4 regions of the Pueribacillus theae genome follow, and region 4 is predicted to be linked to each of the others. Evidence: riboswitches for the same ligand, from Rfam matches in the RefSeq annotation. Region 4 holds a riboswitch; each other region holds the start of a gene.
The links. Region 4 has a riboswitch for thiamine pyrophosphate ahead of thiE (thiamine phosphate synthase). Riboswitches for the same ligand answer to the same signal wherever they lie in the genome.

Region 1: linked by a shared signal. The riboswitch ahead of thiT (energy-coupled thiamine transporter ThiT) and the one ahead of thiE (thiamine phosphate synthase) in region 4 are both predicted to bind thiamine pyrophosphate.
Region 2: linked by a shared signal. The riboswitch ahead of DCC39_RS14920 (ABC transporter substrate-binding protein) and the one ahead of thiE (thiamine phosphate synthase) in region 4 are both predicted to bind thiamine pyrophosphate.
Region 3: linked by a shared signal. The riboswitch ahead of tenA (thiaminase II) and the one ahead of thiE (thiamine phosphate synthase) in region 4 are both predicted to bind thiamine pyrophosphate.

What each region holds. Positions count from the first base shown of each region.
Region 1 is NZ_QCZG01000014.1:61,568-69,471, reverse strand. It holds gene shc (squalene--hopene cyclase) at 1-1,486, opposite strand, end outside; gene DCC39_RS08560 (long-chain-fatty-acid--CoA ligase) at 1,634-3,259, opposite strand; gene thiT (energy-coupled thiamine transporter ThiT) at 3,401-3,982, opposite strand; TPP riboswitch at 4,054-4,154, opposite strand; gene DCC39_RS08550 (2-isopropylmalate synthase) at 4,209-5,744, opposite strand; gene DCC39_RS08545 (CaiB/BaiF CoA transferase family protein) at 6,248-7,396, opposite strand; gene DCC39_RS08540 (NADPH-dependent oxidoreductase) at 7,788-7,904, opposite strand, start outside.
Region 2 is NZ_QCZG01000037.1:25,995-33,898, reverse strand. It holds gene DCC39_RS14930 (cold-shock protein) at 1-47, opposite strand, end outside; gene DCC39_RS14925 (DMT family transporter) at 280-1,215, opposite strand; TPP riboswitch at 1,445-1,549, shown strand; gene DCC39_RS14920 (ABC transporter substrate-binding protein) at 1,630-2,526, shown strand; gene DCC39_RS19190 (hypothetical protein) at 2,596-2,742, shown strand; gene DCC39_RS14915 (hypothetical protein) at 2,791-3,360, opposite strand; gene DCC39_RS14910 (ParM/StbA family protein) at 3,374-4,558, opposite strand; gene ade (adenine deaminase) at 4,926-6,668, opposite strand; gene DCC39_RS14900 (hypothetical protein) at 6,811-7,491, opposite strand.
Region 3 is NZ_QCZG01000005.1:74,798-82,701, reverse strand. It holds gene DCC39_RS04110 (spore coat associated protein CotJA) at 1-87, shown strand, start outside; gene DCC39_RS04105 (spore coat protein CotJB) at 107-370, shown strand; gene DCC39_RS04100 (manganese catalase family protein) at 523-1,092, shown strand; TPP riboswitch at 1,179-1,286, shown strand; gene tenA (thiaminase II) at 1,532-2,224, shown strand; gene DCC39_RS04090 (TVP38/TMEM64 family protein) at 2,314-2,937, opposite strand; gene DCC39_RS04085 (tartrate dehydrogenase) at 2,978-4,027, opposite strand; gene DCC39_RS04080 (protease complex subunit PrcB family protein) at 4,143-4,613, shown strand; gene dat (D-amino-acid transaminase) at 4,679-5,536, shown strand; gene DCC39_RS04070 (thiolase family protein) at 5,607-6,797, opposite strand; gene DCC39_RS04065 (acyl-CoA dehydrogenase family protein) at 6,929-7,904, opposite strand, start outside.
Region 4 is NZ_QCZG01000001.1:4,846-12,749, reverse strand. It holds gene thiD (bifunctional hydroxymethylpyrimidine kinase/phosphomethylpyrimidine kinase) at 1-382, opposite strand, end outside; gene thiO (glycine oxidase ThiO) at 399-1,505, opposite strand; gene DCC39_RS00080 (thiazole synthase) at 1,547-2,332, opposite strand; gene thiS (sulfur carrier protein ThiS) at 2,338-2,541, opposite strand; gene thiE (thiamine phosphate synthase) at 2,541-3,167, opposite strand; TPP riboswitch at 3,241-3,344, opposite strand; gene DCC39_RS00065 (M14 family metallopeptidase) at 3,394-4,584, opposite strand; gene DCC39_RS00060 (LTA synthase family protein) at 4,666-6,534, opposite strand; gene DCC39_RS00055 (YqgQ family protein) at 6,756-6,968, opposite strand; gene DCC39_RS00050 (ThiF family adenylyltransferase) at 7,212-7,904, opposite strand, start outside.

The DNA of each region.
Region 1 (7,904 bases), on a different contig from region 4:
AGGTGCCATATATGAAACAAATGCCCCAGCGGCCATACCATGAACCATCGTTTCTTTGATCCTTCAATAGCCACCTCACGCCGCGTTTTATAAAATGGTGATATTCATTTAAATGGGTAAAATTACCGAAAAACTCCAACGTCCTCCCCGTTAAATCGGCTGACGACGGATCAAGCATTGTTCCTTCATTTCCTTCAATCGGCAGCCAACTTAGGATCGCTTTATTTACATTCCTTTCAAAAGCAGGCCATCCCCCGTCATTGTTTTGCATTGAAACGATCCATCTAATCGCTCGATCCCAAGATTGCCTGTATTTGGGTTTTTCGATCATAAAAGTCCGTAGCGACCTTAAGGCAGCAGTCGTATCATCCACATCAGGATTCATCGTATTAATATGAGAGAATCCCCAGCCTCCAGGGACAGCATTAGGATTCGATACTGCCCAATCGCCATATAACATATGTTGACGCGACAATAAATACTCGTGCGACTTTTGAATGGTTGGTGAAGTATATGGCATTCCTGCTTCCTGCAAGGCATAGCCGGCAAGCGTCGTGTTCCAAACGTTCGCCGTCGTGTAAGCCGCATGAATGTCCCCGCCATAAAAAGTGACAAACGATTTTAATCCACGGACAGCTTTCCTAATCAAAGGATGCTCCTTCGCATAGCCTCTTGCCATTAAAGCAAAAATCATTAGAAAGGTTGAACTGTAATAACTTAGAAATGTGCCATCGGATTCCACTCTTGCCAACATATATTGTTCAGCTCTCTGCAATGCAAGCCGATGTAACTCTCTTGGATACCCGATTAAAAATTTCATGCTTTGTTGAATCTGTGAAAGAATAGGCTGAAGCTCTCTCCAATCTCCCCACTCTTTATGACGAGCGTTCCCTAGAAACAAGTCAGATAAATCCGGAGAACGGTACGTCCTCACACTGTATTTATAATCCGATAAAATTAAGATCGGCGTTAAATTTGCCCTTGCCTGCATCGACAAATCAAAAAAGTGCAATGGAAACCATGTAGGAAATAAGATAACTTCAACCGGAATCGGAAAAAAACGCGGCCACTTATATTGCCCCGTTAAAGCTAACATTACTTTTGTAAACATGTTGACTTCTTCAATTCCGCCGTTTTTTAAAATAAATTGTTTCGCCTTTTGCATCCTAGGATCTTCTTTTTCAAGATAGCCTGAATAAAGAAGTGAATAATAAGCTTCAACAGTCAGCGCAAGATTTCCTTCTTCTTCATCATAAAAGAGCTTCCATGCTCCGTTTTGTTCTTGCCTGCTCATAATTTTCCTCACTAGCAATTGAATGAATTCTTCATCATTTATTTCCAATGTGCGTAACAGAATAATCATATAGCAATCTGTTTCAATGCCTATATCAAACGGATAAGACCATGAGCCATACGGTTCTTGGGCGCTTACGAGAATTTTCGTTAACCGTTTGATTTCTGCATCCACCATTTGTTTCATGGACATTCGATCCTCTCTTTTAACCTTCATTGTTATTCCCTATACATATTCGTTCTAACTATCGATCATGCATAAGAGAGAGGGAGCGATTGTTGACTAATTTAAAATCCCCTGCATATTCTGCAAGGGATAGAAACCACTTTATATATTGCTTTATGACTGTTGTTGTTCATATTTTTTTCTTTCTTCTTCTTTTATCGTTCTGCGCAAAATTTTACCGACAGCTGTTTTCGGAAGCTCTTTTCTAAATTCAATGAGCTTCGGCGCTTTATACGCAGCAAGGTGCTGTCTGCAATAGTCCAGCATCTCTTCTTCAGTAACAGATTGCCCCTCTTTCAAGACGATAACCGCCTTAACCGTTTCTCCCCGGTACGGATCTGGAACCCCCACAACGACCGCTTCTTGAACAGCTGGATGCTCGTAAATCACTTCTTCTACGTCTCTCGGATAAATATTGTAACCGCTTGCAATAATCATATCTTTTTTACGGTCGATAATATACAAATAGCCATCTTCGTCCATTTTTCCAATATCTCCCGTATACAGCCAACCATCGCGAAGCGCTTGCTCCGTCTCTTCTGGCATATTCCAGTACCCTTTCATCACTTGCGGGCCTTTTATAATGATTTCCCCTGATTCGCCAATCGGCAGCTCTTTCGTTCCTGTTTCAAGGTCAACAATTTTGTAGTCGGTTGATGGAATCCCAATTCCGACACTTCCCGGCTTCCGTTCAGCAAACACAGGATTGCAGTGCGTGGTCGGAGAGGTTTCAGACAAGCCGTAGCCTTCTAAGATCACGGCTCCCGTTTTCTTTTCGAATGCTCGCATACTTTCAACTGGCATTGGTGCACTTCCGCTGTTGCATGTTCTAATGCTATTTATCCCATATTTTTCTGCTTCAGGATGACTTGTAATCGCGATATACATTGTAGGAACCCCAGGAAATGTCGTCGGCTGCTCACGTTTAATGGTTTCAAGCACTTCTTGCAAATCAAAGCGCGGAAGTAGAATGTTCGCAGCTCCTGTATAGATTGATAAGTTCATACAGCTTGTCATCCCGTAGACATGGAACAATGGGATGACAGTAAGGACCCTGTCCTCTCCTATGTTAAATTCCGATTCGAAATAACGATACGTTTGATGAACGTTTGCAACGAGGTTTCGATGAGTGAGCATCGCCCCTTTTGAACGGCCTGTCGTTCCGCCTGTATATTGTAAAACGGCAACATCCTCGGCAGGATTGATATTCGGTTCCTTTACCTGCCCTGTCGCTTGCGACATAAACGCTTCAAATGTGACCGCAGGAGCTACGTCTTTAGCGCTTTCAGGGAAGTTGACAGAAATTGCTTTTTTAACAGGGGTCTCGTTTTCAACCTGCTGTAAAACTGGCAAAAGCGGTTCAAAGATGACAATCATCTCAGCGCCTGAATCGTTTAAAATATGAGAAAGTTCTCTCCCGACAAGCATCGGATTTACTTGTGTGACAATCCCGCCAGCCATTAAGATTCCGTAATAGGAAATAATATAATGCGGGCAGTTCGGCAGCATGATTGCGACTCGATCCCCCTTTTTCAAGCCGTTTGCCTGAAGTGCCGAAGCAAATGCTATAGATAATTGCAATACTTCACGGTATGTCATTTTTCGTGTAAAAAACGAGATCGCTTCGTTGTCCGGAAACTTTGCAGCCGTATCTTTCAACATTTGCTGGATTGGAATATCGATTTCTTTAGAAATGTTTTCAGGATAATGCTTTAGCCATCGTTTCTCTGTTGCTACCATTTTACCAACACCTTTCAAAACATTTAAATAGTTTGAATATATTACTATATTACCATTAATTTAATAAATGCAACACTTGTTTTCTCCCTTCATACATAAAATCCCTTGCCAGATCATGATCAGCAAGGGATTGAAACAATCTTATTCAGTTGTAAGCACTTCTTTATTTTGAATCAACCGAGGTGAAGCGATAAATAGACCGCTCATTATAATGGCGCATAAAATAAATGTAAGCACCATGGTTGATCCGTTAATGATAAAAGAGTACCATACGGGCGACATTCCTTCTGGTGCATAAGAACCCCAGAAATAATACCCAGCAATAAAATGAAAGAAATAGCGTGCTACACTCGCTGAAAAAATCGCGAGAATGACTGTAAACAATGCTTGCTTCTTTTGTTGCCTTGAAATCTGTTTCTGGATGTTTCCTACAAAAAACCCTGCAACGCCTACAGCAGCGAACGCCATAAAATACTCAACCAACGCTTGGACTGGATGAAGAATCGAAGCATCCCCCAAAATAACTTGCAGAAACCCCCATAAAAAACCGGAGAAAACACCGGCACGCCATCCCCATCGAAAGGAAACAATAAACACAGGCACCATGGCGAATGATACAGAAATGCCTGGAGCAATCTTTATCGAGGGCAAAAAATCCAACACCATCGCTGCAGCCGCCAAAATCGCCGCTTCAATCAAAACTTGCAACTTCATTTTCCCCATAAAAAAAGCCTCCTATGTGTTAGTAAACGAATCCCATAGGAAGCCAAAGAAACCGGACAAATCTCATGTTTCTTCAAAGCTCATCACATCCCTACGCTAGTACTAACTAACAGGTTCAAAGGGTCAGAACAAATTGTTCAATCTCAGCCCAATGGCTCCCCTTGTGATACGTTTTTAGTTATCTATTATTATAGTATAAATTACTTGTTTCCTCAATCAACTTTGATTACAGCTTTACCTTTTCTTTGTCCGTTTGCATGTTTTTCATGCGATTCACAGCAGCGAGATAAGCCTTCGCGCTTGCTTCAAGCACGTCAACACTAATGCTGCGTCCACGGCTGATTGTATCGCCCGTTTTAATTTCGACAAAGACTTCCCCCTGTGCGTCTTGTCCTTGAGTTACTGACACAATTTTATAATCCAATAGTTCGATCTCTTCATTAACGATTCGATCAATCGCATTAAAGATGGCATTCACAGAACCATTACCGGTCGCTTTTTCTTCGTAAACATTTTCATCATGAGTCAAAAGTTCAACCGTTGCTGTTGGTTCATTTAACGTGTCATATGAAATCGCCATATTTCTAAGTTTGTAATATTCGACTTCGTTTTTCGTCTGATCATCCACTAACGCGATAATGTCATCATCCAAAATTTCCTTTTTGCGATCGGCCAAATCTTTATATTTCTTAAAGATAGCTCTCAATTCGTCTTCATTCACTTGATAGCCAAGCTCAATTAATTTTTCTTTTAACGCATGGCGACCGGAAAGCTTGCCAAGAATGAGCGGTGTTTCTTCTAATCCGATCGTTTCCGGCTTCATGATTTCATATGTCGTTTTATCTTTAAGTACGCCGTCCTGGTGGATGCCTGAAGCATGGGCGAACGCATTCGCACCAATAACTGCTTTATTTGCAGGGATCGGCATGCCGGTTACACGGCTAACCAATTTACTAGTTTTTGCGATTTCTTTTAAATTCATTGAGGTTCTTTTTTGGAAATAATCGTACCGGGTTTCAAGGGCTAATGCGATTTCTTCCAATGCGACGTTCCCAGCACGTTCTCCGATGCCGTTAATGCAGCCTTCAACTTGCGTCACGCCGGCTTCAATGGCTGCCAAAGAGTTGATTGTGGCCATACCAAGATCATCATGGCAGTGGCAGCTTAAAATCACATTTTCAACTCCCTTTACACGCTCTTGGATGATTTTAAATCGCTCGGCATATTCCCATGGCGTAATATAGCCTGTTGTATCCGGGAAATTTAAGACGGTTGCTCCAACTTCAATGACTTTTTCAGCAACTTTACAAATAAAATCCAAATCAGAACGTGTAGAGTCTTCACAAGAAAACTCAACATGTTTAAAGAATTGGCTTGCATAGCGGACCGCTTCAACGGATTGTTCAAGTACTTCTTCCTCTGTCATTCGCAACTTTTTCTCCATATGAATTGGTGATGTCGCGATAAACACATGGATACCAACATTATCGTTCCCTTTTAAAGCTTCAACCGCTGCGTCAATATCCTCTTTGTTTGTGCGGGCAAGGCTTACAACAATTGGCTTTTCAACAGCTTCAGCCACAGCGCGCACCGCTTTTAAATCACCAGGCGAAGCCGCTGCAAAACCCGCTTCAATGACATCAATGCCAACCTTTTCCAATTGTTTCGCAATCTCAACTTTTTCGGAGATATTTAAGTTCACACCAGGCGTCTGTTCGCCGTCTCTCAATGTCGTGTCAAATGTATAAATTCTCTTACCCATTATTTCTCCTCCTTTATTTTGAATGCCTTAGCTAAACACAAAAAAACCTTTACTTTTCTGAGGGGTGAGATCATCACGGTACCACCCTCGTTCGCCACAGCCTCACAGCATATGACCTCATAAAGTAAAGGTTTACTTTGCAGCATAACGGTTGCCAACCGTACTTCCTACTTAAGTTCAGAAGTCGACTCCAAGGTGAGTAACTTCCATCGCCAACACCCATTCTCAGCGCCCATGGGTTCTCTGTGCTTGACATCAAGAAGTGTTTCCTTTTCACAGTCGATTTGTTTCGATTCACAATGATTTTAATTAGAATCATATGATAATCCATTTCGTTTGTCAACACTTTTTCTACAACAAATACTTTATTGGAGAAACAATGCATACTTTACTTCTTATCATATTATCCTGTGCAAATATTTATGCTTTTTTTCTCCCAACAATGGAAGCAATAATGGAATTGGTTAGGGATTCATTGAGTTTCTTGTGTACTTTATAATCTCTTATTCTGAGAATCCAATTTCCCGCAATATTTCTTTACTGTGCTCTCCAAGACGGGGAGCAAAATGATTCAACTTCACAGGTGTCTTTGAAAACGTTGCAGGAAAACTCATATTCCAATAATCCCCTTCAGAAGGATGATTCATTTTTTCAAAGAAATTGATTGCATTAAGATGTGGATCATCTAATAAATCTTCCGGTGTATTCATAGGCATTGCCGGGATATCTGCTTTTTCAAAAATTTCTAGCCATTCTTCTGTCTTTTTCGTGAGTATTACCTTTTCCAACAATTGATAAAGCTCATCAATATAATTTGTTCTTGAGGCAAGATCTTGAAATCTTTCGTCCTCAGAAAGCCCAGGATAACCAGATATTTCAAAGAAGTTTTTCCATTGCTTGTCATTATAAACGATCACACTAATGAACCCGTCTTTCGTTTCATACGGTTTCCGGTACTTTGAAGTAAGACGCGGATAAAGGGATGAACCAATGGGAGGGTCGAATGTAGCCCCATACATATGTTCCAACAACGTAAATGAGGCTATCGTTTCAAACATCGGCACCTCAATATATTGTCCCTCCCCTGTTTTTTCCCGATAATAGGCTGCAGCCAAAATCGCATTTGCCATCATTAGGCCGCTTGCTTTATCCGCCAAAACAGTAGCCATATATTGGGGTTTTCCCGATGTTTTACTTTGTGCCGCAGCTAAACCGGACGCCCCTTGTATCATGTCATCATAAGCCGGTTTCGATGCGTATGGACCTTGCTTGCTAAAGCCATATCCTCCACAATAAATGATTGCAGGATTCACCTTCACTACTTCTTCATAGGAGAATCCTAATTTTTCAATCGCCTGATGGCGCATCGAATGAACGAAAACATCAGCACTCTCAATTAATTTGAACAAAGCTTTTTTTCCCTTTTCTTGTTTCAAGTCTAAAACAAGACTCCGTTTATTTCGTCCCGCATGAAGAAAAGTTCCGCTCATCCCCTCATTTCTTGCAGGACCGAGATAGCGAGTGCTGTCACCTTTCCCATTTTCGATTTTAATAACATCTGCTCCCATATCACCTAATATTTGCGTACAATAAGGACCCATGAGCACAGAAGTTAAATCAATTACTCGTAAACCCGACAATGGTCCATTCATGAAATCCCTCTTTTCAGCTTTAATACTTCAGATTAACTATTTCCCATCACTTCCATTGTTTTACTCAAGATTTTTTTTTAATCAAGGACTTCTTTATTTGATATTGGCAAAATTTAGTTACGTTCTAGATAAAATATTTTTTATTTATAAGACCTGAGATTAACCTTTAGTGTTAAAAAAATCACTGTTTTTCTTTTCCTTGTCCAAATTAATCTTCTAAAACCCCTAACTTAGTATCATATATAGCTAATCCATCATCGTGTAATGTAATAAGTGTATATTATTGGATAGAAGCAAAAGACATTTTCCTTTTGGTTAGTGCTGAGTCAATAAGCCTGTTTCTAATAAATAATAGTTGCTTGTTCAAGAATTACTTATATATATCTTTATTTTAAATATCTTGACAAGGAAAGCCTTGCTGTTTAAGCATCTTAGCGGTTTCCGGATAACTATTATCATGATAGAATGGTTGACTATAGAAATTTGAAATTCTTTTAGACCAAGAAGT
Region 2 (7,904 bases), on a different contig from region 4:
CCAAAACCTTTTTCAGCATTAAACCATTTTACAGTTCCTTGACTCATTGTATTACCTCCAATTTTTTAACTTAATATCATGTAAAAAATAAAAATTCGCCTTATTCTCATGAGCTTTATTAAAAAATATAACCCCTGAGAATAGGCGAATTATAAGATTTAATAGTTATTAAGTGTATGTCTAATACTATAGCACACATTCAAATTAAAAACAAATTTTTCTTTTTATTCCTTTTTCTTCAATTCTTAAGTTTACTTTGAGCCTTTCGTTCCAATAAATTTATCCGGTTTTTTGTTTGAACGCCTGCTTGTCGTTCTCTGCCGAACTTTTTCCCATCATCATGACAACAGCCAATATAAGGAGTCCGCCCATTAATGACACATTTCCGATCATAATTCCCATAATTAATACGGAAACAAAAACTGCCGTCAATGGTTCGATAACCGTCAACAAGCCCGCCTCGGCAGATGTAATGAAGCTCAAACTCGCCAAATATAAGTAAAACGAAACAAACGTCATCACGACAACAAGGATGACAAGCACCCATTCAGAAATAGAAAAAGAAACCCCCGTTTTCAAAGGATTTGTTTTTAAACTTAAAGCAACGCTTCCAATAAGCATTGACCACATTGTAATCACAGTGGAGCTATACCTTTGAATAAGTTTCATCGGCTGCAATGTATAATAACAAAGAGCAAAAGCTGAAACAACACCCCAAAAAAGAGCCATACCTGAAATGGAAAGCTTGGTTATATCCCCATTTGTCACTAATAAAAATAGTCCAATAAAAGTTAGAACGAGCGCAAGCAATTCTTTTTTAACAGGATATCTTTTTGCTTTGAAACATGCAAAAATAAGAAGAAGCGACGGGGCTAAATATTGTAAAATTGCTGCCGTTGCTGCATTGCTATGTTTGATCGCGGCAAAAAAAGAATACTGTAAACCTAATAATCCAAATACCGCAAAAGCAAGAAGTGTGAAAGAGTCCCTCTTATTTCTCCAAATCGTAAAGATCGACTTCCGCTGTTTCGTCATATACAAAAATAACAATAGGATTACCCCAGAAAAAAAGAGCCTGGTGATGATAATCCAGTCAAGCGTCATGTCAGTTGTTCGGAATAAATAATCCACAACATTCCCCTGAATTCCCCACAAGGCTGCTGCACTTACCGCCATTGCTATTCCTTTTAAACGAAGTTGGTTCGTTCTGTTCATAGCTTATCGATCTCCAAAAGCCCCTTGAAGGGTGTAGTTGTATCCATCTATTCCAATCATACATGTTACTAAAGAAAACTTAAACTACATGTTGAAGTACCTCTATTAAGAAAAACGCTGATGCATCCTCTTTTGAAATTAGAAGTGGGAAGTTGGGCTCATTGTAATTTACATTTCTCCCAGTTTTATTTGTCGTTCTATCGTTTCTGGGGTATGATGATATAACAAACATTTACACTAGGGGTGCTAGTAAGCTGAGAGAAGGATTGGAATCCTTTAACCCTTTGAACCTGACCTGGCCAATACCAGCGTAGGGAAGTGAAGGCATTGTTTCTACGAATTTATTTCGTCTACAACAACGGATTCCTCTCTACGAGCGAATCCGTTTTATTATTTTTCGAGGGGGAATACTTAATGGAAAAATTGACAGTGGGACTGGAATGGTTTATAAATCCCGACCATCTTCCGATGATGATCGGATTGGAAAAAGGTTGGTTTCAAGACGCAGGGCTAAAGATTGAAATGGTAGAGCCTGAAGAGCATTTTGATGCGATCGATGAGATGAAGGCAGGTAAAATGGATATCGCGATTACAGAGCCTCTTCATCTCGTAGAGGATCGTGCAGCCGGTGAAGATGTAGTTGGATTTGCAAGATTTCTACATACAAATGGTGGTGTCATGTATATAAAAGGAAAAGAAATTAACCGGCCAAAGGATCTCATTGGCAAACGAATTCAATATCCTGGCGCGCCGGGCCTCGGCGGGCTTGCCATCGTAAAGACAATGGTAGAATCTGACGGAGGCTCTTGCAGCATTGAAGATTTTATCCCTGTTAACAACGGCTTTTACCATACAGAAGCGTTAGAAAAAGATTTGGCGGACGCAGCTACGCTTATTTTTAAAAATTTTGAAGTTACTGAAGCAAAATTAAAAGGCCTTAATGTTGATTATTTTGCATTAAAGGATTGGGGGATACCGGACTTTTGCCAGCTTATTTTTATTACTTCTTCAGAAATTTTAAATAGTAAAAAAGAAACACTTAAAAAATTTGTAAAAATCATCCGAAAAGCCATCGACTTTATTTATGAAAACGAAGAAGAAGCAAAAAGGATATACTTTGACTACACAAAAACAGAATCAAATGATGAGTTGGCAATTGAAACAGCTAATGCGACGATCCCTTGTTTCACTTATGACTTTTCCATGTCTTCCGATTATTACGGCCAATTGCAAAACTGGTTAAAGAAAACAGGCAAAATTAACGAAGCGATTGATCCTGCAAAGTATTGGACAAACAAATTAAACCTATAAAACGGCGTTTATTTTTCGTGAGAGAGGGAAACTTACGAATACAATAAAATTAAAGGAGGCAGAGTTTCAATGAAGAAAAACAAGCTTGCAATGACAACAGTAGCACTTGGAGCCGCCTATTTGCTTAGAAATAAAGATAGTAGACAAAAACTAAAAGAACAATTTCAATCATTTATGAATTCATCTAGAAAGTCAAAAAAACATGTTAACGTATAACGAATTCAATGAAGGAGAGACACTGGCATTTGTCTCTCCTTCATCTATTTACTTATTCATTTGTGCAATAAATCCGCCTAGTAAATCTTCCGCATTCTCTTCCAAATCCGCTTCCGCACTAGGTTCATCTTGGTTATTTTGCCTTGCGCTGTCTAAATCAAAATTGAGCAAATCATCTTCAAAAGTATCTGGAGCATTCTTTTCAAATGTATCTGGTGCATTCTTCTTCTGTGGCTCTTCCAAGCTCTCTTCCTGCAAATAGAGCGCCTCGTCAATATTAACCGCGTTACTGTTCAAGGAAGCGAGAAGAGATGTTGCCCGAACTGGATCTTGCAATAACTGGTAAACAATGTTCCCAATCAATGCTTCAGAATAAGAGTGCCTCAGCCAGTTTCGCTGCTCTTTGTTCAATTGCTTAGGAAGCGGGATGGATACCGTTTCTCTTTCCTTTGATAATGAATGGCTTACCCCATCAAGCACAAACTCTGCAATTTTACTTGAAAAATTTCTTTTCTCCGTCTCTTTTAATTTTTGCAATTGTTTTATTATATGATCAGGTGTATCAGACGGTAGGCGAAATGTGATCGCCTGCCCTCTCTGAATTCCTTTATTTTTCACGGAATCACCCTATTTAATTTTTTACTGGTTTTTTATTGTCTTCTTTTCCTTTTGCTTTGGCATTTTTTTGTTTGTCAAATGCCGAAATTAATTTGTAGTAAGCATTTGCCATCATCCATATGCTTTCTTTTTCATCTTCAAAAAAAGCGATATTGTATCCATCCAAATTATTATTTAATGTTTTTAAATATTCCTTGAGCACCATTGACCCACCGCCTACAAAATAGCAGATTTCAGTTTGCGAGTTTTTTTGCCAAGTGTTTCGCAGGTGGCGGTATTGCTTTTTAGCCAATTCAAGCAAAATGCGGTCAACAATATCATGGACACTTGTCCGGCTGCCTTTTACCATGATATGATTTCTATCATTTTTTCTTGTAATAATCTCAACAATATCCCGTCGGCTATCCAATTCGATGCCATGTTTTGATCTAATTTCTTCTCGAATTTCCTCAAGCGATTCGGCTACCCCGAGGTTAAATCCTTGAGCTTTGTCATCATCCACATTACGATTTTTAATAACAGCGACATCTGTTGATAATCCGCCAATATCCTGAATAATGATGCGTTTGTCTACTAAATCCCGATTAATAATATTTAAGTTATTATCCATCACTAAGTTGATATACGCTGCGAATCCTTCCGGATACACTTTCACTTCATCAAATTTAATATTTACTTTTAAACCTTGGTATTTAGGCGTGACCAAAAACTCAACCTGATGAACAGAGCTTAGAAGCCGCGAGCGATAGCCTACATCTTTCCCTTCCTTCACTTCTCTGAGCGGCAAGCCTGTTCCAAGCAAATAGCTCGCATCGACGACCTGATTTGTTTTCTTAAAAATGTCCGCGTTTTCTTCCCTCACAGCATCAAGTGCCAATGTAGCAAACAGCATAACTAATGTTTGGTCTTCCTCAGATTTGCTGCTTCCAGGATCAAGCTCTGTTGCATTTCCGCTTTTTGTTGCCAAATTTCCCACTCTGTAAATGGCGTTATTATCCATTAATGCCGGGGAATGAACCCTTATATGTATGCCATCCAGCGGGTCCTTTTCATTCAATTCCTCTATTCCTATAACAGGGCGATCCTCAGTGTCTCGTGCGATCACATTTGGAAGATTTAATTCATAATCTAGCTTCCCAAATAATGCCTTCACAGAATCATTACCTACATCTACAGCAGCAATTCTACTATTTGTCATCAAATCAACCTTTCACAAAAAAATTGATGGCTTTATCCAACCTTTGCCATTCTATTTTAGAATATACTAGACTTTAAGATTCGGCAATCGTCTAAAAGTTGTATTCATATTTGTACACTTGTATACATTTTCGTTTACAACAGAAACAATTTGTAAACACGTTGCTGCTTCTCAATGTATACGTGTTTGTTTACAAGTTTACCTTTATGTACACATTAAGATTACATTTTGTTTACATGTACACGTCTTTGTAAACATATTATAATAGCCAAGCAAAAATGTTCCTGCTTGGCTATGAAAACTATTCAAATTTTCTTTATCCCGCATTAATTGCCGGTAAAAAACCCCAATAGTTGGAAGTTTCATTTTATCTCGAGGCAATCGGAATATGCTTGAAGCTTTCCACGTCAAATAAGCCTAAGTCTGTTATTTTTAATTTTGGGATGACCGGAAGTGCAAGGAATGACAGCGTAGAAAAAGGGTTAAACTTGCCCATAAAGCCAATATGAAGTAATGCTTTATTTAAAGACCCAAGGCTAGAATTTACGGTCATATAACCTAAGTCTGACATCAAGCCGGAAAGGGGCAAAGGCAAAGAAGCAAGTACTTCGCCGTCCTTTAACACGGCCTGCCCTCCTCCCAATTCACCTATCACACGAATTGCTTTAAGCATGTCGTCATCGTTCGTTCCCGCAACGACAATATTATGAGAATCGTGCGCAACGGTAGAGACAATTGCTCCGCTTTTAAGCCCTAAACCTTTGACAATCCCGAGCCCAATATTGCCAGTCATTTTATGCCTTTCTACAACAGCGATTTTTAGCAAATCTTTTTCTATTGATGGTTGAAATTGCCCATTTTTTACGGCGATATTTTCAACGAGATGGTTCGTTATAATGCTGTTTGGAATCACTTCGATAATATTTGCATGTTGCCGTTCATTTAAACAAATGCAAAGATCATCTTTCCTTACCGGTTTGTACGTGACACTATTCGTTACCGGTTCAGGAGGAACGATCGATGGTTCTTTGAATGGAAGACATTCGCCATTTTTTGCAACGAGCGTTCCCGCTTTATACACTTCTGAAACGGAAACGGACTCGAGATTATCAAGAAAAAGAAAATTTGCTTCATATCCCGGTGCAATCGCACCTTTTTTGCAAAGACCAAAACATTCAGCCGCATTTAGCGTTGCGATTTGAATAGCCAAAAGTGGATCGGTGCCCTTTTTAATCGCTTTTCGAACGTTATGGTCTATGCTTCCTTCTGCAATTAATTCATCTAAATGTTTGTCGTCCGTGACAAATAGGAATCTCCTTGCGTTCTTTTCATTGACCACTTGAATTAATTCGTCCAAATCTTTAGAAGCTGTTCCTTCTCGTATCATGACATACATTCCACGTTGAATTCGCTCAAGAGCTTCTTTGGCAGTTACACATTCATGATCCGTTCGAATTCCGGCTGTTAAATACACGTTCAGCTCTTCGGCATGAAGCCCTGCAGCATGTCCGTCAATCAGCTTCCCTTTTTTAGACGCATCACTAATTTTATGTAACATGCCTTCCTCCCCGTGGAAAACAGCAGGAAAATTCATAACTTCTCCTAAACCTAAAACCCTCTCATGGGAATAAAAAGGGTTAAGTTGTTCTGCATTTAATTCTGCTCCTGTGTTTTCAAAAGGAGTTGCTGGCACACAAGATGGCATCATCATATACACATCAAGTGGAAGGCCCTCAGAAGATTCAAGCATAAAACGAATCCCGTCTGTCCCAGAAACATTCGCAATTTCATGCGGATCAGCAATAATCGTCGTTATCCCATGAGGAAGAACCACTTTCGCATATTCCGACGGTTTGACCATTGATGATTCAATATGAATATGGCCATCAATGAAACTGGGACATACGAAATTTCCATTTGCATCAATCACTTGCTTTCCCTCATAATCGCCAAGCCCCACAAACTCTCCGTCCTGAATGGCAACGTCCGTTTCAATGATTTCCAAGTTAAATACATCAATGATTTTTCCGTTTTTTATAACAAGATCTGCAGGAATCCTTTTTGAAGCTGCTGCAATTCTTTTCTTTAACTTATTCATGTTCGTATTCATGGAATAAACCTCTTTTCACAATGCAATTCATTACTTTTTATCATAACCTTACGCAGACACCCAAGCAAACGATCGCAGACATAAAAAAACCTTGACAGACAATTGCCTAATCAAGGTCGAATCATGGAAAAGTTTGTTCATTTTAGTCTAAAGCATTAGCGATATCATCGTATTGTGAAATTTTTTGAAAGGATTCATATAACTCATTCTTAAAAATGAGAGCGATTTCCGCCTCCTCAAATACCTCTCCCCATCGAAATAAGATGTCGCCTTCAGGACAGTACTCATTAATTAAATACTCATAATCCAGCTCCAGTAATTCATATCCGATCGCTTCATTTAATCTAGCTCGAATCAAGTCCTCATCTAATATGTTTTCTTTTTTGCTGGCAAAAATCGTATGCCGATGCGGCGCTTTTGATATAATATCTAAAGCTAATGGAATGTCCTCCCGCTCGACCATTGCGATACTAGAATAACATAGTTTATCTTGAATCGTTATTTCAATTTCCGGGCCTTTTGTGAAGGAATCGATAGCAAACTCGGACTCTAGCTTTTTCCAAACCTTTTTGTACTTTTCGATTCGGGAATTTTTATCGGACACTTCAACGTTCGCAAGTAAGTAAAGCTTATAATCCGTAAAATTTTCCGTTTTAAATACCTTATTTATCGTTCTTGCGCAAACTTCTATAAAGTTTGAACGTTCTTCAGGGGTAAACATCTCAGCACCGTTTAGGCTATACACACTAAATTTCTCGGATTTTCCCTTAAACCATGTAAAATAATTTTCGATATCTTTTTCCGCCTCATGCCATATTCTCATTTTTCATCCTCATTTGCTTTCTTATTTTTTCTTGGATCGTCATAATGATTTCCATGGATGTCGTTCATGTGAGAACCCCTATTTTGGCTCGGATCGTCCGGATAACGGTGCCCACCCGCGTGATTATGGATTACCTTGCCACATGCTTTCCGCCTTTCACAAGAGGGCCCCCAATGATAGCTGCTGTCGACACGCCTCTTCCCCATCCAGTTGACTATTACCGTATTTAGTTTGATCCGATTTTAGGTTGTTTACCAAACGAGAGAGTCTTGTTACATACGTTCCATAGCGATTATACAGAGATTGCACGGCATCAATTTCATTATCTATACCTCACCTACGTTCGATTAAACTAGAAAGCATTTTCTTCTCCCGTTCCAAATTTATCCATTTCTTTAAGTGTAAAAAACTTC
Region 3 (7,904 bases), on a different contig from region 4:
TTTCACGGAACATTGTGGCCATTGCTTTTTAGCCCGTACGGAGAGCCTCACAATAAAATGCCGTGTGGAGAACCCCAAATAAGTTAATAGGGAGGAAAAATAACCGATGTCCAAAAAACTTCCGCCTGAATTTTACGCGTGTATGGAAGAATTGCAGGCAGTTGATTTCGTTCTTGTCGAATTGACACATTATTTGGATACGCATCCACATGACCAAGAAGCGATTCAGCAATTCAATGAGTACGCGAAAGAACGCAAACGATTAAAAAAGATCGTTGAGTCAATGTATGGCCCCTTACAGCAATTTGGAAACAGCTATTCAGGGTATCCATGGGGCTGGTCAGAAGGCCCATGGCCGTGGCAAATTTAAGGAAAACATTAAAGAATTTATTTTAGCAAAATGAACGACGAAAAAATTAGGTAGGGGCTTGACCCTACCCCACTGATTGAAAGTATTTCACCTGCATTTCGCCTAAAGGTGCGGAAGCGAACTATTTATTCATTGTGGAGGTATGATTTTTAATGTGGATATACGAAAAAAAATTACAATATCCGGTAAAGGTAAGCCAATGCAATCCAATGCTTGCCAAGTTTCTAATTGAACAGTACGGTGGTGCTGATGGAGAACTTGCCGCTGCCCTTCGCTATTTAAACCAGCGCTACACGCTTCCTGATAAAGTTATTGGGCTTTTGACAGATATTGGTACAGAGGAATTTGCCCACCTTGAGATGATTGCCACAATGGTTTATAAATTAACGAAAGATGCAACACCCGAACAATTGAAAGAAGCAGGTCTTGGTGACCATTTCGCCGACCATGGCAAAGACCTATTCTACCATAACGCTGCTGGAGTACCGTGGACAGCGGCATATATTCAAGCAAAAGGTGACCCAATCACAGATTTATATGAAGATATTGCCGCAGAAGAAAAAGCCCGTGCAACCTACCAATGGCTTATTGACATGTCAGATGATCCGGATCTTAATGACGGTTTAGCTTTTCTGCGTGAGCGCGAAATCGTCCATTCCCAACGTTTTCGCGAAGCTGTTGAAATTTTAAAAGAAGAACAAGGAAAAAAGAAATTCTTTTAATGTCTAACGAATTCGCTGACATTTTTTCCAAAGAACAATTTGACAATTAGCCACAGTATGATAAACTGATAGAAAATTAAATCATTTGTTTCCGCTAGGGGTGCCTTTTTAAAAGGCTGAGATTAAAGTGGACTTTAAGACCCTTAGAACCTGAACTGGTTAAAACCAGCGGAGGAAAGTGGACGTTCGATTTGTACTGTTTGCCAATAAGTGCGTGTTCAAAAAGGAGGACAACGAGAGGCAAGAAGGTCGAGGAAGCGTAGCTCTGAGCACCGCAGCGTATGTTTGTAGGATACGTGAGGAGCGGAAGAGCAAGCTGACGAAGAGATTCGCAGCCTATCGTTCCCGGACTTTTTGAACAACCTTTAACGGTACAAGAATGGTGTGATCAGTCATCTATTCCTCCTTTTCAGGTGAAACAAAAAAGGAGGATTTTTATATGCGTTTTACAGAGGAACTGCGACAAGCGACAAAGGATAGTTGGGAGCAAAGTTTGAATCACCCGTTCGTCTTAGGGATTGTGAACGGTGACTTGCCGTTGGAAACGTTTAAATATTATATTCTCCAAGACATTTACTACTTGAAGCATTTTGGAAAGGTCCATGCCATGGCTGCCGCACAAGCAGATGACTTCCAAGTTTCCGCCATGCTGGCTGAAAAAGCGAAGCTTACCGCCCAAGCGGAACTAACCGTCCATCAGGAACATGCGAATCTGTTAAACATTACTGACGAAGAGATGAAGAATTTTAAACCCGCCCCTACCGCTTATGCTTACACATCACATCTGTACCGTGCGGCTCTCTCCGGCAGTTTGGCACAAACGGTCGCTGCGATGCTTCCATGCTATTGGTTATATGCTGATATTGGCAAAAAGAACATGAACGCGAAACCGAACGAACAAATTTACCAAAATTGGCTCCATACTTATGCAAGCGACTGGTTCCAAACATCGACCGAAGAGCAAATCGATCTGATGGACCAACTTGCACAGGATGCAAGCGGAAAAGAAAAGGAAAAGATCAAAGAACAGTTTGTCATCGCCAAAGAATATGAACTTGCATTTTGGGAAATGGCTTACACGAAAGAAACTTGGCTATCAAAAAAACAAAGCAAGCAATCCACTCTAAAATAACAAAATCATAACCCCTTTATGCGTCGATTGCATAAAGGGGTTACTTCGTTAATTGGCTTTGATCGATCTAACCGTCCTTTAGTTTGCCGCTATTCTATTTCTTTTTTGTTCTTCTGAATTGTTTTCTGTTTCAACTTCATTTCCAAATACTTTCCGCCCAGCCATAAAATAAATGTAAGAGCAGAAACAAGGATAAGCTGAACGGGATCTTTAAGCAAATCAAAAAAATCGTGGCCAATAAAAGAAACGATAAAGATCATCACCATTTTCCCTAAAAAAGCTGCAAGCATAAAACTGATCGCATTCATTTGGGAAAGCCCCACAACAACAGTAACTAACGATGAGGGGGTAAAAGGAAAACAAAAAATCAAAAACACGACACCAAAGCCTCTTCGCTCAAACCAATGCATTGTTTGCTGGACTTTTTTCAATTTCGAAATGAATCGAAGAATTCGATGCCTCGCAAACCTTCGAATAACAAAAAAAACGAGAACAGTTCCAATGCTTGTACCTACCCAAGAATAAAGAAAACCAAGCCAAAGGCCGTAAACGAAAGCATTGCCTGCAACAAAAATAAATAACGGCAAAAATGGCATGAAAGCTTCCAAAAAAGGCAGAAAAATACCTGGAAGCGGCCCTAGCGCTCGATATTGTTCAAGAAATTCTTTAATATTTTCTTCTGTCAATGCATGTCTCAAAAACTCAAGGTCCATACTTGCTTCACCTTTATATCGTTTGGCATTATTCACAAAATCATTTTAAATAACTGATTATCGCTTCTGTCACTTCTTTTGTTGATGCACTTCCACTAAGATCGGGTGTTTTTATTCCGTTTGCAATGGTTTGTTCAATTGCTGACATGATGTTGTCCGCAGCATTTTTTTCACCTAAATGATCGAGCATCATTTTTCCTGTCCAAATTTGGCCGATTGGATTGGCAATCCCTTTTCCTGCGATATCCGGGGCTGAACCGTGCACTGGTTCAAACATTGACGGATATTCGCCATCTAAATGAATGTTTGCCGCCGGTGCGATGCCTATGCTCCCCATAATCGCAGCACCAATGTCTGATAAAATATCACCAAATAAGTTGCTGGCAACAACAACATCAAACATTTCTGGTTTTGTAATGAAATAGGCCGAAAGGGCGTCAATATGAAATGAATCTGTTTTTATATTGTATTTCTCCGACACACTTTTAAAAATTTCATCCCAAAAAGGCATGCTGTAAACGATGCCGTTTGACTTTGTTGCACTTGTGACATAGTTTTTCCGCTTTTCTGCTAATTGAAAAGCATAATGCATTGCTCTTTCAGATGCTTTACGCGAAAAAACATTGTTCTGTATTGCTATCTCATCTTCCCCTTGATAAATACGCCCTCCTACTTCACTATATTCGCCTTCGCTATTTTCACGAACAATAACAAGATCGAAGCCTTTCGGATTTTTAAGCGGTGATTCCAATCCTTTTAAATATTTAGCAGGCCGGACGTTTAATTGTTGTTTAAACTGGCGGCGAATTTTCAAAAGCAATCCCCATAGCGATACATGGTCAGGAACACGTGCAGGATCGCCAACTGCTCCTAGAAAGATGGCATCAAATTTTTTCAATTGTTCCAACCCATCATCCGGCATCATTTTGCCATGTTCCATATAGTAATCACAGCTCCAAGGAAAAGTCGTACATTCGAGCTGAAACGTGCCATTTAATTCAGCTGCTTGTTTTAAAACTTCTAACGCCTTCGGTACAACCTCATTTCCAATTCCGTCTCCGGGTATAACTGCAATCTTATATGTATTCATTTCTCTTCCCCCTATTGAATGGATTCCTCATACTATTGTAACATGTTCACCTTGAAATGCCTTTAAAATTCGATTACGTTAAAGGTAAGGAATTGATGAAGAAAGGAACATACTTATGCTAAAGACACTATTAAAAATCGGAGGGGGACTGCTTCTATTCCTTCTCCTGTTCGGATGCACAAAGGATCCTGCTAAAAGCATTGAAGGTACTGAAAAAATTGCTGATATCCCTTTTGAAAGGGTGCAGCTTGAAGATACCCCTAAAGACGTGCAGGAAACGATAAATTACAAAAATCGCGAAAAAGCAACGTACGTATTACCGAGTGATAATGATTATTATATCGTCGTCTCAAGAGGCGAACAGCCAACCGGCGGCTATGATGTCGAGATTACGAGTGTGGAAGATTGGGGCGACTCTGTGCACGTTTTTTACAAATTTAAAGACCCGGCTGATGATGAACTCGTCACACAAGCCATTACTTTCCCGTTGGATATTGTTAAAATAGAACGAACCGATAAAACAGTTCTTTTTAAACTTATCGAACATGAAAATAAACGGAATAAAGGAATCGATATTAATTTATAAATGAAGTACGATAATAAGGTAGAAATAAAAATCAATAGAGGTTTTTAAAAGGAGTTGCTTGTCTGTTGGGAAAAGTTATCGTAAATGATCAGATGATGGAACGGAGCCAGCACCGTATTGATATGGAAGATCGCGGCTATCAATTTGGAGATGGAGTCTACGAAGTCATCCGAGTTTATAATGGTGATTTGTTTGGAGTGGAAGAACATATTGATCGATTTTTTGAAAGTGCCGGAAAAATTAAATTAAAAATCCTCTTTACGAAAGAATCCCTTAAGGAAAATCTTAATGCATTGATTAAGGAAAATGAATTGCAGCTGGGGATTGTCTATATGCAGCTTACGAGGGGTGTTTCACCAAGGGCCCATGTGTTTCCCGATGAACATACAACACCTGTATTGACGGCATACACAAAAGAAATGCCGATACCCAAATTACAAATGGCAAATGGAGTTAGTGCAATTGTTACACCTGATATCCGCTGGCTCCGCTGTGATATAAAAAGCTTAAACTTGTTGCCAAACATTCTCGCTAAAGAGGAAGCAAAAGAGCAAGGTTGTTATGAGGCCATTTTTCATCGCGACGGAATCGTAACGGAAGGTGCTTCGTCAAATATTTTTATTGTTGCCAAGGGCAACATGATTACTCACCCTGAATCCCATTTTATTTTGAATGGTATTACAAGGCAAATGATTTTTAAATTATGTAAAGAAAACAAATTATCATTAGTCGAAAAACCATTTAATGTTGATGATTTGATGAATGCTGATGAGGTATTCTTGTCAAGCACAGTATCTGAAGTAATGCCAATTGTAAAAATTGATAACAAAACTATTGGAAATGGACAGCCAGGACCTCACACAAAGCAACTGCAGGCGTTATTTCAAAAATACATTCAAAAGCAAGCTAGGATCACATACTAACTTAAAAAAATTTAAGAGCCCCCTTTAAGCGATTGGAACTTAAAGGGGGTAATTTTTTTCTAGTAATCTATTAAAGCAATTCAAGCATTAGCGCCATGCCTTGGCCGCCGCCAACACATAGTGTAGAAATGCCGTATTTTGCATTTCTGCGTTTCATTTCATAAAGCAATGTTGTCGTGATTCTTGCGCCTGTTCCACCAAGCGGGTGGCCGAGTGCAATGGCTCCGCCATTTACGTTCACTTTTTCCGGGTCAAGGTTAAGCTCACGAATGCAAGCGACTGATTGGGCAGCAAATGCTTCATTTAATTCAAATAAATCGATTTCATCCAAGCTTTTGCCTGTTTTTTCAAGCAGCTTTTTCACCGCTGGTACAGGTCCGATTCCCATGACTTCTGGAGATACTCCAGCAGCTGTCCAGTCTACAATTTTAGCAAGCGGTTTTAAACCAAGCTCTTCAGCTTTTGCTTTTGTCATAATGACCATTGCAGTTGCACCGTCATTTCTTCCGCAAGCGTTTCCTGCTGTTACTGTTCCGCCCTCTTTAAATGCTGGTTTAAGCTTAGAGAGAATTTCAACCGTTGTTCCAGGACGAGGGAATTCGTCTGTATCAAATACAATTGTATTTTTTCTTTGTTTTACTTCAATCGGTACAATTTCATCTTTAAATTTGCCTTCTTCAATGGCTTGTGCAGCACGTCTTTGGCTTTCAGCAGCAAAAGCATCTTGGTCTTCTCTTGAAATGTTGTAGCGTTCTGCAACATTTTCAGCTGTCATCCCCATGCCAAGATTGTGGCCGAATATTTCAGTTGGCTGTTGGCCATTTTCTTTGTTTGAGTCCACGAGCTTAGGGTTATCCCCACCGAAACGGCTTCCGCGCAAGTACAATGGAGCGAGGCTCATGTTCTCAGTCCCGCCAGCTACAACAACCTCTGCTTGTCCAAATGCGATTTGTTGAACGGCAGAGCCAATTGCCTGCATGCCTGAAGCACAAAGGCGGTTGATTGTAAATGCAGGTGAAGTTTCAGGAATACCAGCTCTTAAAGCGGCAACACGGGCAACATTTGATTCATCTGTTTGCTGCCTTACTTCACCGAGAATCACTTCATCAACCTGTTTAGGTTTTATGCCTGCGCGATTAATCGCTTCTTTAATGACATGTGCCGCAAGATGGCCGGAAGTCACGTCTTTTAATGTGCCACCATATCGGCCGATTGGTGTACGAACAGCGCTTACAATTACATATTCTTGTTGTTGACTCATTTTAAAATCCCCCTTATACAATATAGGTATTTGAATCCTTTATAAAATTATTGCTTGAAAATAAAGTGAGCGAGAAAAGGGGACAAAGCATAAAAACTGTCCCGTTTTTGAATCCCGCACACAATCAGTCATCATTTATATTCTTTGCGTAATTGGCCTGCAATGATGTTCTTTTGAATTTCTGAAGTCCCTTCATAGATGCGGGTAATACGGGCATCTCTGTAGTAGCGTTCAATTGGGAAGTCAGAGATATAGCCAATTCCTCCGTGAACTTGAACCGCTTTATCTGCGACACGGTTGTACACTTCAGAACCGTAAAGTTTCAACATCGCCGCTTCTTTAATTACTTTCATTCCTTGGTCAACCATCCATGCTACTCTATAAGTGAATGAACGCAATGCTTCAGTTTCCATCGCCATTTCAGCGACCATATGGGCAACTGCTTGATGTTCAATAATTGGAACGCCAAATTGAATGCGTTCTTCTACGTGGTGCATGGACATGTCAAGCAATTTTTGGCAAGAGCCTAGGTTTCTGGCAGCTAGGCCAGCGCGGCCGTTCGCAAGGATTTTTAGCGCGTTAACATAACCCATTCCGACTTCGCCAAGGACATTTTCCTCAGGAACTTCAAGATCTTCGAAGACTAGCTCTGCAGAATGAGAGCCTTTGAGACCCATTTTCTTTTCAATTCCACCGAGATTGAAGCCTGGGAAATCTTTTTCAACGATGAATGATGTGATTCCTTTTGCGCCTTTGGACGGATCGGTTACAGCCATAACGGTAAATACGTCTGCTTCAACCGCATTGGTAATATAATGCTTCGTACCGTTGATAATATATTTATCGCCTTTTTTCACGGCTGTTGTTTTCAAGTTGGTCGCATTTGAACCCGCTTGCGGCTCAGTTAATGCGAATGCGCCGATTTTCTCTCCGCTTGCCATTGCAGGCAAATATTTTTTCTTTTGTTCTTCGTTGCCCATTTCAACGATGCCAACAGAACCAATACCGGTGTGGGCGCCAATCAGCGTCGTAAAGCCATTATGTGTTTGGCCAATTTCTTCGTAAAGCGCACATTTTCCAACCATGCCGATGCCAAGGCCGCCGTAT
Region 4 (7,904 bases):
ACTCACACAAGGCATCGATTGCATCATCTTTAAGCAGCTGGCCGCCGCCTTTTGCGATCATCACCGGATCAATCACAAGATTTTTCAGTTGATAATTTTCAATTTGCTCAGCGACTGCTTGAATGATTTCTTTTGAAAAAAGCATGCCTGTTTTCACTGCTTCAGGCTTCAAGTCTTCAGCTACAGCTTTTAATTGTGCAACGACAGATTCCACTGTTTGCGGATAAACAGCATGGACACCAAGCGTATTTTGTGCGGTAATGGCTGTGATCACACTCATGCCGTATACGTCTAATTCTTGAAAAGTCTTTAAGTCAGCTTGAATACCAGCCCCTCCCCCGCTGTCAGAGCCAGCAATCGTTAAAGCTTTAAATAGTGACATATCATCTCCTCCTCAACTATGAAAAACGTTCTGGCGAAAAAGAACGCAACGGTACTCTCTCTTTTAAGCCATCGATTTGATCGGCGACAACCTTAGCCGTAATTGGACTGAGCAAAATTCCATTTCGATAATGGCCGGTGGCGAATTGGACATGGTTATAATTTGAAAGTTGGCCGATTAATGGAAACCCATCCTGAGTTGCCGGCCGCAACCCAGCCCACTTGTGATTCGTTTCCATTGTTTCTAAAACCGGCAGCAGTTTTTTGCTCCACCTTTCAAGCCTCTTTATTCCTTTTTCTGTTACGTCAACATTAAATCCTGCAATATCTTCTGATGCACCGCACACGAGAGAACCGTTGCCTTTTGACACGACATAGCCTTGACTTGAGAAAACCAAGCTTTTTATTAGGCTCTCAGTACGATAAGAGCAAATTTGCCCCCGAATCGGAAAAACTGGAATGGCGATGCCAAAACTATTTTCCAATTCTTTTGACCAGGCGCCATTGCATATAATAAGGTGATCTGCAAAAAAATGCTTGTCTTCATAAGAGCGGAGGTGAACTTCATTTTTCCACCCGATCACTTCCACGTGCTTTAAATGTTCGTAAATCTGTACGCCTGTATTCAAACAAGCCTGTTTTAATGCTTTAACATAGTCGGGTGAATAAAGATGGCTTTCACTAGGTGTATAAAGGGCAGCAAGAATTTCTTCAGAAAGTGCAGGCTCCATTTCTTTCAATTCACTTTTTTCAATAATGGAAGCTTCAACACCGAATTGATTTTGCCATTCCATTCTCGTTTGAAGGGGGAAGCGTTCAGCTTCATGAAAAATCGTATAAAGGCTTCCCGATTCTACATACTCAAAATCCATGGAAGACTTGTTTTTTATTTCTTGCTGCCACTCGGGATACTCTTTCAGGCTTTGATGGGAAAGCAAGAAAAAATCATCAGGCTCCTCACTCATCTCCGAATAAGGCGCCAACATCCCTGCCGCGGCACCTGAAGCTTGTCCTCCGCACGTTGCAATTTCAAGAATGGTCACCTGATGGCCGCGATTTTGGCACTCGAAAGCCGTTGCCAAACCGATAACACCGCCGCCAAGTATGAGAATATCCTTTGCCACTACATGTTCACTTCCTCAGTCATCGTTTAGTCATCAATGCATCATTGAAATGAAGAGGTAAAATACCCCATCGTTGTGCTGGAAGCCGTTGCATAGCGTTTCTTTTCTATTCGGCCAGCAAGGTAGGACAGTCTGCCGGCTTCTATCGCAAATTTCATTGCTGCCGCCATTTTTACCGGATCCTTCGCTCTCGCAACAGCTGTATTTAATAGAATGCCATCGGCGCCAAGTTCCATGGCTTCGGTTACATCCTTCGCAGAGCCAAGGCCGGCATCGATAATAATCGGGACGCTTGCTTCTTCAATAATAATCGATAAGTTGTATGGATTTAATATGCCCAAACCCGTTCCGATTGGAGATGCTCCGGGCATAACTGCCGCTGCTCCAGCCTCTTCCAACCGTTTGCACAAAATAGGATCATCTGATGTGTACGGCAATACGACGAAACCCTCTTTAACCAATTGTTCCGTCGCTTTTAACGTTTCTACAGGATCAGGCAAAAGCGTTCTCTCGTTTGCACAGATTTCAACTTTAATCCAATTGCTTAATCCTGTGGCACGAACAAGCCTTGCAATTCTAATGGCTTCTTCTGCGTTGCTTGCCCCTGACGTGTTAGGCAAGTATCGAAAAGTTTTCCCTTCCAAATGCTGTAATATTGCATCTTCCTCAGGATGCTCAAGATTGACTCTTCGGATCGCAAATGTTAAAACTTCTGTACCCGAGGCAGCAATAGCTTCATTTTGAATATACGGATTTGCAAAACGCCCAGTCCCTAAAAAGAGCCTTGATGATAATTCCTCGCCAGCAATTTTGAATGAATCATTCAACTCGTTTACCCTCCTCCAACAAAATGTACTAGTTCAATTGACATTCCATCTTCAATGCCCGTCTCGCTCCATCTTTCTCGATCAATCACCTTTCCATCAACTTCAGCAACGACAAGATTATTTTCAAGCTTATAGTGCGCTACGACATCTAAAAGAGTTTTCACATGATCGAAATGCTCTTCTTCCCCATTAATTCTTAGCACCGCCATTATGTTTCACACTCCTTAATTTTTCGTATAAACGCTTCACACGTACCTTTTACATCGCTGCTTCCGACTACTTCACTAATGACGCATACACTTTTGCCACCGGCATTCAGCACCTCATCAACATTATGCAGTTTGATGCCGCCAATAGGGACAAATGGGATTTTAATTTCGTTTGCTACTTCCCTTAAGTAACTTACTGTAACAGGTTCAACGACATCTTCTTTACTTTTCGTTGGAAAAATGGGACCAACCCCGATATAATCGGCACCGTTTCTTTCTGCTTCCCGTGCTTGCTCAATCGAATGCGTAGAGATTCCTATGATTTTATCTCCTACAAGTTTACGGGCTTCCACTAACGGCAGATCGTCTTGTCCTAGATGAATACCGTCAGCACCAACAGCTAATGCAACATCAATATGATCATTTACAATGAAAGGAACATCAAATTCATTCGTTAGCTCCCGCAGCATTTTAGCTTTTTCCAATACTTGTTTTTTTGTACTTTTTTTATCTCTTAGTTGAATGAAGTCGGCTCCCCCTTCCATTGCTTCACGCATCACTTCTTTAAGCGTCCGTGATGGATGGAATTCTTCTCCGGTAATGACATATAATCTGAATCTTTTCAAATTTATACCTCCATTCATCCATAAAAATAAAAACCATAATCATGGAGAGCGGATTATGGTGATAAACAACGAGTTATAAACATCTCGACTTCCCTCCGCTGGCACCATCCAGATCAGGTTATGAGGGTAAAAGGATGACCTCCTTTTTCTCAGCTCTCCGCACCCCTAGTCTTTGAAAATATGAAATTAACCTTATTATGTCAAATAACTTCTGAAAAAACAATCTTTACATATACAGGCTAGCAAGTAAAATGCCTAAATTATCATAGTATATTTCATCAAATTGTAACAATGGCAAGGGATTCACACCCATCCCGACCTCAATTGTAAACCCTGACCTCTTCCATTCTTGGATAAACCAATCCTTATATCCTGCGTAACTGTCAAGATAACGTACAGGTTTATATCCACTTGCTCTCGCGAATTCTGAAACGATTGTTTCAGCGATTGGTGGTTCAAATCCTTCAAATCCCCAATAAATTTCTTTTCCTTGAGAATGGAATGCCAAAACACGATCAAAGTTGCGCCTTTTCGTCAAGTTAGCGATTGCAATTGATTCAGGTTCACTTAACGGCTTTTGTCCGGGATAATCTCTTGGACCCGGTTCCTTCGGTTTTCTTTCTTTCTCAATACTCCACCTTGCTGGAAATTGGTTATTTAAATCTATCCCCCTGATATTTGCCTTCCACCCTGAGAACTCCTTGCTTCCATTATTTAATTTCAAAACATTGCTTTTGTAAGGTTCCTCATCGGGAGGGCCATATAAAACAAGATTTACGCCATCCGGGTTCACCATCGGCACGATCGATAGAAAAGTTTTTTCATACAACGAAAGTGAAGGCACATTGCGAATGCATGTCTGATTCGTCAATGCCAATAAATAATCGTTCAAAAAAGTCATCAAAATAGACGTCGTTATCCACTCATTTGCATGAAAAGAACCGTTTACGTGAACTTTTTTCGGCCCAGTTCCAACAATCATTTCAGGAATTTGCTTTTGCATCACTGAATTTCCGATTGATCCTTGTTGTATAAATGGATAGACTGTTAGCAGCATTCTAATATCTCTTACGAGTGTCTCATAATCATAATTTTTTTTCCCATCAATTAGCCTCCAAGTAATTCTTATAGGCAATTTAATTGTTGTGCCAGCCCGGAGGTGAGTTGGTTCAATTCCGGAATTGATAAAAAGCAATTGTTGCAGAGGAATATTTCTTTTTGATGAAATGGACCAAAATGTATCGCCCGGCTGAATGGTATAGGCCGAGCTAATGAAACCCGGAATTTTAATCGTTTCTCCAATTTTTAGATTCATTGGATCTGCCTCTTTATTTGAGTCAACGATAAGCTGTAAAGGAATTTGAAATAACTGGCTGTAAAGCCAAAACGTATGGCCGCGCTGAACAACGAGTTCCAAATAATCCCCCCCATGGGAAACATTCTCTTGTATAAATATGAGCGAAAAAAAGAAAAAGAACCCAATGCTGGGTTCCATGTTTCACTTTTTAACCTTTACATCCGTTCCGTTATTCTTATCAAAAAATCGAAGCAAATCCCCATAAATAATTCGATCGGAATAATGAAGCTCTTGTTCGGTCTTTTCTTTATAAGGTTCACATTTTTCTATGTCTGTTTCCATACCTGTCGCCTTTTCATAACAAAGATCTTTCGTATAAACGAAGTCTTTTGTTATGAAACTTCCATCTCTAAAAACAGCAGCATTCGAATGTTCTTTTGAAAACAAATCATTGCCAAAATAGATGTCGTCTTTCAAATCAATGCCAAGTAAATTAAAGATCGTTGGCTTCAAATCAATTTGGCCGCCGACTGTTTCGATGACTTTCCCCTTTTGCCCAGGAATGTGAATGATTAATGGGACTTTTTGCAGCTGGGCACTTTCAAACGGCGTTATTTCCCTGCCTAAATATTGGCTCATCGCTTTATTGTGGTTTTCAGAAATACCATAATGGTCTCCATATAAAATAAAAATGGAATCCTCGTAAAGCCCTTCTTCTTTTAACCTTTCAAAAAAGTTTTTTACCGCTTCATCCGTATATCGAACGGTTGTGAAATAACGATTGAGCGTACCGCTACTTGATGTCCATGGCGGGATGATTTGATCCTCTTCTTCTAATGTAAACGGAAAGTGATTCGTTAATGTAATAAATTTAGAATAAAAAGGTTTCGGCATATGCTTCAAGTATTCTATGCTCTGTTCAAAAAACGGACCGTCCTTTAACCCCCACCCAATCGAATTTTCCTCAGTAACACTATAACTATCTACATCATAAAAGTGGTCATAGCCTAATGAATCATACATAACATCCCTGTTCCAGAAGCTTTTATTGTTTGCATGGAAAACTGCAGAATAATAGCCACTTTCTTTTAGTTGGTTAGGTGTTCCGTGATAGGCATTTTGTGAATGGGTGAAAAAGACCGCCCCACTTGGCAATGGATACAGTGAATTCTCAAGCAGAAACTCTGAATCCGATGTTTTTCCCTGGCCGGTTTGATGGTAAAAGTTTGGGAAATAATAACTTTCTTTTATAAGAGAATTTAAGAAAGGTGTGATGGCTTCTCCGTCAACCGTATTGTTAATGACAAAATCTTGCAATGACTCAAAAGAAATAACAAACACATTTTTCCTTTTGGCAATCCCGGTCATCTTTTCATTTGGTTGTGCGCGATTGGCTTTTACATAGTTTTCAATATCTACGATTTCGCTTCCATCCGCCAGCGCTCTCTGCGCCTTCGCCCGGGACTGCATAATGATATCGTAAATGTGATAGTTATACACTCCGATATTCTTGATGAGCATCTCTCTATCGAACGTCCTTGTCAATAATTGCGGACGCTCTGTTTCAGCTAGTCCAAGATTAATCGCGAATAGCGCCAACGCTGCGGCAAATATGGACGCAATTTGTTTCTTTGTCGTATGCACAGGTTTGACTTGTAAGAATTTCATTAATACAGCAAGAATAATGACATCGATGAAAAACACAACATCTGTAAAATTCATTAATTCAAAGACGCTGCTCCCTAAATCTCCCATATTGCTCGTTTGGAAAAGGAGGGGAATTGTAATAAAATCATTAAAAAAACGATAGTACACAATATTGGCATACAGAATGAAAGAACCTATGAAACTTATAAGCAAAATCATCCGATTTCGCAGTCTTTGAGAAAAAAATAAACTAAAGCCTAAAAACAGCAGCACTGTGCTTAATGGACTAATAACTAAAATAAATTGCTGCATTTTATTTTCTAAAGGGATATTAAAATAAAATCGAATAACGAAATACGTTTTTATCCATAATAAAATCGTAGCTGTGAAGAACATCGAATAGTTAGCTAACGTCTTCTTCATCGTAATCCAGCACTCCTCATTTCTCTTTCGTACGGTAATTCTTTACATAAGAGATATCATAATCTCTTTTAACTGTTATGGCAACCGACAGTTTTTCCATATTTAAGCAAATCTAACTTTTCACCACTAACTTCCAGAAAAATGAATTAGCGTTTTTTCTTAACCCCACATAATAATTACGATTAAAGACTGGATAAAGTTTCGCTTTTCTTAAAAAACAGTTAAATAGTCCTGTCTTTTTTCTCTCTTTCAAATCTATATTCTTTTCTTAAAATGAGCAATGCGATTTTGTAATCTTGAGCCTCAATCATTTTCATTCTGTACAGTTCATGTATTTCTTCTTCCATTAACTCCAAATCAGCGAGACGATTTCCTGTATAAATAAATATTCCAAAGCGCTTTAATAATTGCTGGATATCATAAAATGTATTCAAAATGAAACACCCTTTTAAAGAAAACTCTAATATACCGTAGGTAAGAGCAGATTACACTAATCTGCTCTTACTTCAAAAAGGCTGTTGTTAAATTCTCGATTCGATTACTTTTTCCCTCATTTCAGGAAATGTTAAATGGCGGACTGTTTTAAAAAATCGAAAGCCTATTGCAACAAGCAATAACGCAACGGTTTGAATGAAAATGATTTTCTTTACCGTTTTTATAACGTTCGCCTCCTTTTTCTACAATCCAATATATCGGGCATAAAGCGTTTTTGCTCTCACGATATCTTCTGTCCCTTGGACAAGAACACGCCCATCAGGGAATAATACGAGACGCTCTCCTTCTTTGAGCTGAACCCGCAGTAAAAACGGGGTCTCTTTCACATCTGCAATTGGTTTAAGCCGATTTGACCACTCATTTAATAAGAATGACTGCTTTGCCTTTATCTGAACCGTTTCACGGCCGCAAAGTGACGTGGCAATTTCTTCATGATCAATTTTTAAGGCGGGATATTCTTTTCTTTGGCATGTAGGACAATTTTGCTTTGCTTCACCGAAGGGAATCACATGTGTCCGGTTTTGCCAAACGTCTATTGAGATTAACCCATTTCTTAGTTTATGATGATCTTCCGCTAAATATTTAAGCGCTTCAGTGACTTCATATGAAGAAACAATGTCGACGATTGGTGAAATAACTCCAACGGTATCACACGTTTCTCCGCTTCCATCGCCTTCAGTAATGAAGCATCTCAGGCAAGGCGTTTTTTCAGGAATAAACAGCGCACTCATCCCTCGGGAACTAACAACCCCGCCATATACGTAAGGAATGTTATTTTTAAAAGCTGCATCATTTAGTAGGAATCGTGTCGAAAAATTATCCGTCCCGTCAACGATCAAGTCAATTCCAACGAGGAATTCTTCAATATTGGCTGC